3 regions of the Glaciimonas sp. PCH181 genome follow, and region 1 is predicted to be linked to each of the others. Evidence: predicted binding sites of a transcription regulator. Region 1 holds the regulator's gene; each other region holds the start of a gene.

What was found. Region 1 encodes sigma-54, which starts transcription at its own class of promoters, with help from an activator protein. Its sites were predicted from a motif close to TGGCANGNAANCTGCTTT; they were not measured.
Region 2: the regulator sigma-54 is predicted to act here: its motif matches at 1,916-1,933, upstream of C7W93_RS00495 (pilin).
Region 3: the regulator sigma-54 is predicted to act here: its motif matches at 1,117-1,134, upstream of glnA (type I glutamate--ammonia ligase).

What each region holds. Positions count from the first base shown of each region.
Region 1 covers NZ_PYFP01000002.1:831,623-834,927, reverse strand. The annotation lists gene C7W93_RS16890 (DUF4197 domain-containing protein) at 1-82, shown strand, start outside; gene hpf (ribosome hibernation-promoting factor, HPF/YfiA family) at 294-647, opposite strand; gene C7W93_RS16880 (RNA polymerase factor sigma-54) at 755-2,242, opposite strand; gene lptB (LPS export ABC transporter ATP-binding protein) at 2,278-3,030, opposite strand; gene lptA (lipopolysaccharide transport periplasmic protein LptA) at 3,032-3,305, opposite strand, start outside.
Region 2 covers NZ_PYFP01000001.1:113,050-116,354, forward strand. The annotation lists gene C7W93_RS00480 (bifunctional (p)ppGpp synthetase/guanosine-3',5'-bis(diphosphate) 3'-pyrophosphohydrolase) at 1-555, opposite strand, end outside; gene rpoZ (DNA-directed RNA polymerase subunit omega) at 589-792, opposite strand; gene gmk (guanylate kinase) at 871-1,515, opposite strand; gene C7W93_RS00495 (pilin) at 1,975-2,409, shown strand; gene C7W93_RS00500 (PglL family O-oligosaccharyltransferase) at 2,632-3,305, shown strand, end outside.
Region 3 covers NZ_PYFP01000001.1:2,453,633-2,456,937, reverse strand. The annotation lists gene C7W93_RS11220 (rhodanese-like domain-containing protein) at 357-821, opposite strand; gene glnA (type I glutamate--ammonia ligase) at 1,338-2,756, shown strand; gene C7W93_RS11210 (DUF4124 domain-containing protein) at 2,953-3,305, shown strand, end outside.

The DNA of each region.
Region 1 (3,305 bases):
AGAAGAGAAGGCGATTCGTCGCGATCCGGTTGGCGCGGGAAGTGCCATTATTGGCAAGGTATTTGGTGCACTGAAACAGTAATCCGGCTGCCAGAGAAATGAAAGCCTCATTGATGAGATGAGGCTAAACAATCAGCAAAAAAATCATGCTGAAAATTATCCAAATAATATAGGTAATTAAAGTGATTTTCCAATAACAAAGGGCGCATTAACTGCGCCCTTGCTCGTTTGTCAGTTTAGTATTTTCTCAATGATTCTTGAGACACACTTGCATTGACTTAGACCTCACAACATTACGTAGCCGGGATAGGTGCATCCTCGGGCAAATGTTTAATCGCGGAATGTTGGTGGTTCTGCAGTTTATCCTTATATTTAATTACTTGACGATCAAGCTTGTCGATCAGCAAGTCAATGGCGGCGTAAAGGTCATGCGCAATGCTTTCAGCATGCAGGTCTTTGCCTTTTACGCGCAAATTAATTTCGGCTTTCTGGCGTTTTTCTTTCTCTGTGATTTTGTCGATAGTCAGGATCACACTAATATCTATGACCTGATCGAAATGGCGCTTGATACGCTCCAATTTGCTTAGCACGTGTTCGCGAATGGCGGGAGTTACGTCGAGGTGATGCCCACTAATTGTGAAATTCATACAGCGCTCCTATGAAGTATGTCGTTGGCGGTTCGGACTTGGGATGATCAATTCATTATGAATCGGTCAGTCAGGACACAGCGACGGTTGTGCATACATACAAACAGCTAAAGAGATTTACGCAAATTGACTGGCGGAATTCTTAATGCTTCGCGATATTTTGCGACCGTACGACGTGCAACTACCATACCTTGTTCCGCGAGCATATCGGCAATCTTGCTGTCAGAGAAAGGACTTTTAGAATCTTCCGCTCCTATCAGTTGTTTGATTAACGCCCGTATCGCTGTAGAGGAAGCCTCTCCACCTGCCTCTGTAGCAACATGGCTACCGAAGAAATACTTTAATTCGAACATCCCGTGAGGGGTGAGCATGTATTTCTGAGTGGTCACACGAGAGATAGTACTTTCGTGTAATCCTAGTGTATCAGCTATTTCGCGCAACACAAGCGGCCGCATCGCGACCGCGCCGTGTGAGAAGAAATTCCGTTGACGTTCTACAATTGCTTGCGCCACGCGCAGGATGGTATCGAAGCGTTGACGCATATTTTTGATCAACCACTTCGCCTCTTGCAACTGCGATCCCAGCGATCCTTCGCTTTTACCTTGCTTCAGAATATTGGCATAGAGGGCGTTTACACGCAGTCTTGGCATAACGTCATTATTAAGCATGACTTGCCAACCATTTTTTGTACGTCTGACAATCACGTCCGGCACCACATAATCCGAGGCGCTGCCCGCAAAAGTAGCGCCTGGATGAGGATTGCATTGCTTGATAACTACTTGTGCTTCACGTAAATCTTCGTCGTCGCAATCGAGCGCTTTTTTGATTTTATTAAAATCGCGTTGTGCAAATAAGGCCAGATAATCTTGCACAATAATTAATGCCAGACGACGTGTGACGAAAGCTACTTTCGGAAATGCTTTAATTTGCAGAGATAGACATTCGGCAGCATTGCGAGCACCCACACCAGTCGGGTCAAAGCTCTGCACCATCTTCAGAGCCATTGATAGCTCTTCGACTTCGATGTCTAATTCCTCTGGAAGACGGGCATGAATATCTTCCAGCGGCTCTTCCAGATAACCATTCTCGTCCAGCGCATCGATGATTAATTCGATCAATGCGCGGTCGCGATGCTGATCCACAGTTTCACGCATTTGCTTCAGCAAATGTTCGCGCAAGGTCGTTTCATAAGCTTCCAACTGCGGCCTGGCATCTTCGTCGTCCGGGGCTTTGGAAGTGCGCGCAACGTCGTCGAAACTCCATTCGCTGTCATTGTTAGCGCTGTCCTGGCTATTGTCGCCAGCCTCTTGAGTTTCACCGCCGCCTTCCGGCTCTGTTGGTGAACTGCTGACTTCACTATCGCCGGTTGGTGCATCCATCGTCGAAGCCGTCGAGTTGATTGCGCCGTCCGCTAACAACCTGACAGAGTTATCAAGAGGGTCGTCAAGCCGTTCCAGCAACGGATTGTCCGAGAGGATGTGTTCCAGTTCCTGATGCAGTTCCAGCGTAGACAATTGCAACAATCGTATAGATTGCTGCAACTGTGGTGTCAGCGCCAGATGTTGCGAGGTGCGGAGTTGGAGGGATTGTTTCATGTGTGCTGGGGATTCCTCAGTATTCCTGTATTCAGTTACATGCGGAAATGTTCACCCAGATAAACGCGTCGCACCGATTCGTTGGCGATGATGTCGTCTGGACTGCCGCTGGCCAGCACGCTACCCTGGTTGATGATGTACGCCCGGTCACAAATGCCGAGCGTTTCCCGCACGTTATGGTCGGTAATCAGGACGCCGATCCCACGCTCTTTCAAGAATCGCACGATGCGCTGAATTTCGATTACGGCAATCGGATCTATCCCTGCGAATGGCTCATCGAGCAATACGAAACGGGGATTGGTGGCTAAAGCGCGGGCGATTTCTACGCGACGGCGCTCACCACCAGATAACGACAAAGCCTGGTTTTCGCGCAGTTTATCGATTTGCAATTCTTGCAGCAGTGATTCCAGCTTGTCCGAGATTTGTTGTTTGGTGAGCGGCACGCCGTCTGGACGCTGAAGCTCGAGCACAGCCCGGATATTGTCTTCTACCGTAAGTTTGCGAAATACCGATGCTTCTTGCGGTAAATAGGACAGACCGAGCACGGCACGTTGATGAATAGGCAAGCGCGAGATATCCACGCCATCCAGATCAATTGCGCCGCCATCCGACGGCACCAAGCCCACAATCATATAAAACGAGGTCGTTTTACCGGCACCGTTGGGGCCCAGTAATCCAACCACCTCGCCATTTTTGACATTCAGGGAAACATCGCGGACAACCTGCCGCGCACCATAACTTTTTTGCAAGCCTTTGACAATCAGCGTACTCGAATTAATCGCCGTCATCTTACTTCCCCTTCGGTTGGATGACCGCTTTGATGCGTCCGCTACCGGGCTGACTTGTGCCAGACGCGTTGTTATTCACCGAGTAGAATTCAGCGCGACTATCGTAGGAAATGAACTCGCCGTTCACGACATCGGTAGGTTTTGTGCCTTGCAAGCGCCGCATTTGCGCTTTAGAAAATAATTTTACGATTTCAGTTTTATCGTCGTATTCGATACGCTCTGCTTCGCCGTCAATCCATAAATCCGGACCGCCATCGCGTTTCTGGCGGAACGTT
Region 2 (3,305 bases), on a different contig from region 1:
CATATTGTGCAGACGGTCAGCTAATTTGACCAGAATCACACGGACATCGCGTGCCATAGCCAGCAGCATTTTGCGGAAGTTTTCCGCTTGCGCTTCAATTTGACTTTGAAATTCGATTTTGTCGAGTTTGGAAAGACCATCTACCAAACTTGCGACGGGCGCACCGAAGCGCTCAATTAACTCTTCTTTTTTGACATCCTGATCTTCCATCACATCGTGCAGCAAGGCAGCCATAATCGCTTGCGCGTCTAGCTTCCAGTCGGCACAGATTTCAGCGACAGCAATCGGATGGGAAATATACGGTTCGCCTGATTTGCGCATCTGTCCCAGATGCATTTCATCTGAAAAGCGATACGCTTCCTTGACCTTCTTCAGTTCGGAAGGATTCAGGTATTCGGCAAGTTTGGTGGTCAGGTGGGTGATCGATGCAACGCCCACATGGGGCGTTGGCTGATCAGATGGTGCAGGCTTACTAATTTTGACAGCGCGAGGCAATACGGCTCGTTTTACAGGAGCGGCTGATGGTAAGGTCGAATCTGGAGGAGTCAGGTTCATACAGTATAGACAGCAGCCGCAGTATGTGAACGATTAACCCGGTACCTTTTTTAGCATTTCAATGCCAACTTTACCAGCAGCGATTTCACGCAGAGCGATAACAGTCGGTTTATCTTTTGCATCTACTTTAGCAGTATGGCCTTGGAGTAGTTGACGTGCGCGATAAGTTGCGGAAAGAGTCAATTGAAAGCGGTTAGGGATGTGTTTAATGCAATCTTCAATGGTAATACGGGCCATACATTCTCCGAAAAACAATAATTGTCAATTTCGCAACAGCGTCGTTTTATCGTCGTTGTCAGCAAGGTTAACCAAGTGTTAGCTTAAGTTGGCATGAATGCCAAGTTGCGCAAATAAGGATGCATTACGTACTGCTTGTTGGGAGAAGCGGCAGCGAGTTGCTTTAACAATCGCGGTCAGTTCTGACAAAGCAGAGGAAAATTCTTGGTTGATAATAACATACTCAGACTCAGGGGCATGGGCGATTTCCCCGCCTGCCGCCAGAATCCTGCGCGTAATCACTTGCGGCTCATCCTGCCCGCGCTTCTTTAACCGATCTTCTAATGCCGCGATGGACGGCGGCAGTATAAAAATACCCACCGCATGCGGGAATTGTTTCTTAACCTGTTGCGCACCTTGCCAGTCGATTTCTAACAACACATCAGTGCCAGCTTGCATCTGCTCACCAATCGACAAACGCGAAGTCCCATAATAATTGCCGTGGACTTCAGCCCATTCAAGAAATTCGCCCTGCTTATGCCGGGCACGGAAATCCTCGATAGAAGTGAAATGGTATTCCCGACCATTTTTTTCCTTAGGTCGTGGCGGGCGGGTGGTGTAGGAGATCGAGAGCTTAATTTCTGGTTCTTGCGCCAATAAAGCATTCACCAATGTTGATTTCCCAGCGCCCGATGGGGCGACCACCATAAATAAACTGCCGGACATGGGATGTTCATCGGGCATGGCGGCTAGGCTCAGAATTTCGCTGGGGGATGGGGGTAGTAGTGGCGGCGTCATGGCAGTGGGTTATTCGCAATCAAAGTGGGGCGGCTAGAGGCGTATTTTATTAATTTACGCTTAATATATGGCTAGCAGGTAGTGCAGCATTGTATCAGCGCAAGAGCTGAATTGCAGGTGGATGCGAGGGCTTGAGTCTTACAATCCGATAACATCGTTCCTTGGACTAGGTGTCCAGTTCGATTATTTGTTAATAGTATTCAATTAAGGAAGTAACGATTTTTGCATTCTTAATTTGCAAGGATGGGTGACGATTTTGGTCAGGTGGGTGTACACGTAGACGAATTTTGTCGATTTTTTGGGAGTAAACGGTTTGGTTTTAAGCCGTTGGGCGGTGTTTGGAGGTTGGCACGCTAACTGCTTTATGGTGGGGGTAGTTCCAACCGAATCCAATGGGAGTTTTGCATGAACAAATTTATCCGTCGTACATCAACACAAGCACAAAAAGGTTTCACGCTGATCGAATTGATGATCGTTGTTGCCATCATTGGTATCTTGGCTGCTATTGCGCTGCCAGCTTATAAAGACTACACAGTGCGTGCAAAGGTAACTGAACTGATCTTGGCTGCATCAAGTGGAAAGACTCAGATTGCTGAGTATTGGCAAGTCAATGGGGCTTTTCCATCAGCTGCATCATTAGTTTTGACTCCCATGGCAACAACTTATGTAGCTAGTTTGGGGCAATCCGGTGGAACTATCACCGTCCAGGCGACTACGGCTGAAACTAATATCAGCGGGAAAACTATCACTTTGACACCGACTGATGCCGGTAACGGTGTGTTAACCTGGACATGCGGTGGAACCATTGCAACAAATTATCGTCCGGCTAGCTGCAAGTAATCAGTTTCTTTACATGAAATTTTGATTCGCGTTTAAAAAGCCTCACGTTGTGAGGCTTTTTAATTTTAAGGCGAATGATGGCAGGTCTTTTTGAGTTTTTACTTTTGCCTCTATTGGGTATGTGCCATTGATCGCGACCGCCTCGTTATATCCAGACCTGTCAATTGAACTCTTTGTCGGACAATATGGGCAGAGCAGTGTCATCAGAAGATACTCAAATATATGTCTTTGAACAAAAAAGTTATCAGTCCTTTTTGGATGGTGATTGCTTCCTTAGCATTGTCATGTACCTGGCTTTTGCCTAATCATTACCCACCGTGGACGACCTTTCACAGCGACGCCTGGGCCTCAATTGTTTTAACAATGGTTGGCATGACGATCTTGCTGCTAAGGTTGCGTGAGCGGAACGAGTGGCATTGGCCCGAAATTGTAGTTGCGGTCTTGATTTTTATTCCTATTGCGCAATTCTTTTTTGGCATGTTGCCTTTCTGGGGAGTTGCATGGATCAATTCTATCTATTTGACTGGTCTGCTTTTGGCTTTATTGGCGGGAACGCGATGGGAGAAAGCCGCAAACGGGGAGTGTGCTGATTTTTTGTTTTTAGGAATCGGCATCGCGGCGCTGATTTCTATGTACTTTCAGTTGCATCAACTATTGCGCTTTGACGGGTTCGATATTTGGATTTTAAAATCGAATGATTTTCGTCCAGGAGCGAATTTAGGACAACCCAATCAATTTGCTACGCTACTTATTTTGGGAATGCTCGCGTCTGCCTGGGGATTTAAGCGACGGCAACTCTCGGCCCCTGTAGCTATCTTGATGACCTGCTTTCTTTTATTGGGTGTAGCGCTTACGCAATCCCGAACTGGATGGTTGAATGTTTTTGTTATTCTAGC
Region 3 (3,305 bases), on a different contig from region 1:
CTATCCCTGGCACCGACCAATCTATGATGAATCGTTATGATGACCCCTTAGTACAGGCACGGGTTGCCAGAAGTGAAGGCAAAACCCTGGATGCGTATAGACAAGCGCATCAAATGCGGACCGTGGATGACAGAGCTATAGGACACTAAGTAATTAATGTGCGCGCAGATGTGGATTAGCTGCACGCAAAATCCCGGTTTAAAGAGTTTACGACATTGCTTATCCGCATTCTCCTGCTTGCACGCGCTGACTGTTTAGCAGCTTTGCAATATGAACGTCGCCCTCGAAATTAGCGGGCGACGTTGTCATATAAGGCGAGTGTGTTTTATGCAGCTGACGGTTTAAAAGAATGCAGTTTAAGCGCCCGTCCAAGGCAAGCCCGCCTTGCACCATCCACCGACAGTTTTACGATGTCCGTCCGCATCTTTATTACCTTCAAATCCCTCCAGAATATCAAAACTGTTGCTATATCCGTGTTGGCTGGCCAGCGTCGCAGCATGTTGCGAGCGCACGCCAGAACGGCAAAGAAATACCAGAATCGTTCCTTTCTCAGCGATTTGCGCTAATTGGCTCAGAAAGTTAGGATTTGGCGCGCCGCCTGGATATTGCGTCCATTGCACTGCGGCGTGTTGTTTTTCGTTAATCGCGACGCGTCCGACCCAATCGCGTTCGGCATTGGTGCGCACATCGACCAATATTGCGCCTGGATTAGCTTGCAGAAGCGCGTAGGTTTCTGCAGGCGTGAGTGCCCCGGCGTAGGGCAATTTACCGGTTTGGCCACGTTGACGGCCAATCTCGAGCAGTTCTGCGGCAGTAGGCATATTGAATCTCCTGATAGAGGGGCGTTTTGAAGGTAAGCGATGAAATGTATTATAAGACCGAAAAAAGAAGTCGATAAAATTCGGATTAGTGTTGCGCACTAATATAGGGCAAATAAGTTATTGGAATTATTTATCGCACTAAATTGGTGCCTAAATCCTATCGCGCCCTACGATGGAGCGCTAAATAAACCATTCCTGCTCCCAAATTGGTACCTTGGGCCGCTTTATCGCTGCAATGTGCTGCTCAATCAAGCAAATACGCTCAGCGAATAAGCAATCGCGGAGTGGCGGATGGTGGCATGGATTCTGCTATCATTCCCCGTTGAATTCAGTTGGATTGTTTTCTTGTGGTATCGGTGGGTTGTTGGATCGCGCATGCGCGGCTAGCGTGTAATAGTCGGGTGTAAAATTCGGCGGTTCCCCGGTACACGTATTTGCACCAAAGACAGCAATATTTTGCATCTATTTAAACTTATCGACAACGGTAGCACTACTTTCTGATACTAGGAGTTTCACATGGCAATGACGGCCGCAGAAGTCTTGAAGATGGTCAAAGACAACGAAGTAAAGTTCGTTGATTTTCGCTTTGCTGATACCAGAGGCAAGGAGCAGCACGTAACTGTCCCTGTTTCCCATTTTGATATGGACAAGTTTGAGTCCGGTCATGCTTTTGATGGTTCTTCAATTGCTGGCTGGAAGGGTATCGAAGCATCAGACATGATCCTGATTCCAGATCCAAACACCGCCAATATCGATCCATTCATGGAAGAAACCACATTGTTCATGCAATGTGACGTCATCGAACCATCGGATGGCAAAGGTTACGACCGTGATCCACGCTCGATCGCCAAGCGCGCTGAAGCGTATCTGAAATCGTCCGGCATGGGCGACACTGCTTACTTCGGCCCAGAGCCAGAATTCTTCATTTTCGACAGCGTCCGTTGGGATGCATCCGACATGTCGGGTTCGTTCGTCAAGATCGGTTCGGAAGAAGCGTCATGGAGCACTGGTGCCAAGCTGCCAAACGGCAATACAGGTCATCGTCCAACAGTCAAAGGCGGTTACTTCCCAGTACCACCAGTCGACAGCTTCCAAGATATGCGTTCGGAAATGTGTCTGATCCTGGAATCCCTCGGTATCCCGGTTGAAGTGCATCACCACGAAGTCGCTGGCGCTGGTCAAAATGAAATCGGCACCAAGTTTTCGACATTGGTAGAGCGCGCTGACTGGACCCAAAATCTGAAATACGTGGTCTGGAACGTTGCGCACACCTATGGCAAAACGGCTACTTTCATGCCTAAGCCTATCGTTGGCGATAACGGCTCCGGTATGCACGTTCACCAATCCGTATGGAAAGATGGCAAGAACCTGTTCGCAGGCGACGGCTATGCAGGTTTGTCGGAATTCGCCCTGTACTACATTGGCGGTATCATCAAGCATGCAAAAGCACTGAACGCGATTACTAACCCAGGCACTAACTCTTACAAGCGTTTGGTTCCAGGTTACGAAGCACCGGTCAAGCTGGCTTACTCAGCGCGTAACCGTTCTGCTTCGATCCGTATTCCACACGTTTCGAACCCAAAAGGTCGTCGCGTTGAAGCCCGTTTCCCAGATCCACTGGCTAACCCATACCTGTGCTTCTCAGCATTGCTGATGGCTGGTTTGGATGGCGTGCAAAACAAAATCCATCCGGGCGAAGCAGCTTCGAAAGATTTGTACCATTTGCCGCCAGAAGAAGATAAATTGATCCCAACCGTCTGCGCCTCGTTGGAAGAAGCGTTGGAAGCCTTGGACAAGGATCGTGAGTTCCTGACACGCGGTGGTGTGTTCAGCGACAGCATGATCGATGCTTATCTGGAACTGAAAATGCAAGAAGTACAGCGTTTCCGTATGGCGACGCACCCGATTGAATTTGACATGTACTATTCGCTGTAAATTGCATTCATGCCTCAACGTATAGTCTGAGGCGAATTCAGATGCAAAAAGGACGGGAAAAGCCTGCTTTTCCCGTCCTTTTATTTTGTCGGGACGCTATAGAAACGACGGTAGTTTGTAAGAATACTTTGCTGGTTTGTCATGATCGCCATGTTTGACATAAACTAGTAACTTCATTGCATTGCGAAGAGAGTCTATGAAGCACCTCATTACGGGAATTCTGATAGTTGCTGCCATTAGTGCTATTAGTGGGACGGCCCAGGCCCAAAGCAATATCTATCTTTGCGTAGATGGAAATGGCACTAAAGAATATAAAAATACCGGCGATACCAAAGGCTGCAAGAAAGTTAATTTGCCGCCATTGACCGTGACGGCGCCGGTACTTCCTCCCGCTGCAAGTGGTGGCGCAGCATCAAAACCGCAGCCAGCGACACCGCCAAATTTTCCTAAAGTAGATGGCGGCACCCAAAAAGCGCGCGACAACGATCGCCGTCAGATTTTGCAAGACGAACTGCGCTCAGAGCAGCAGAAGTTGGCAGGTCAGGAAAA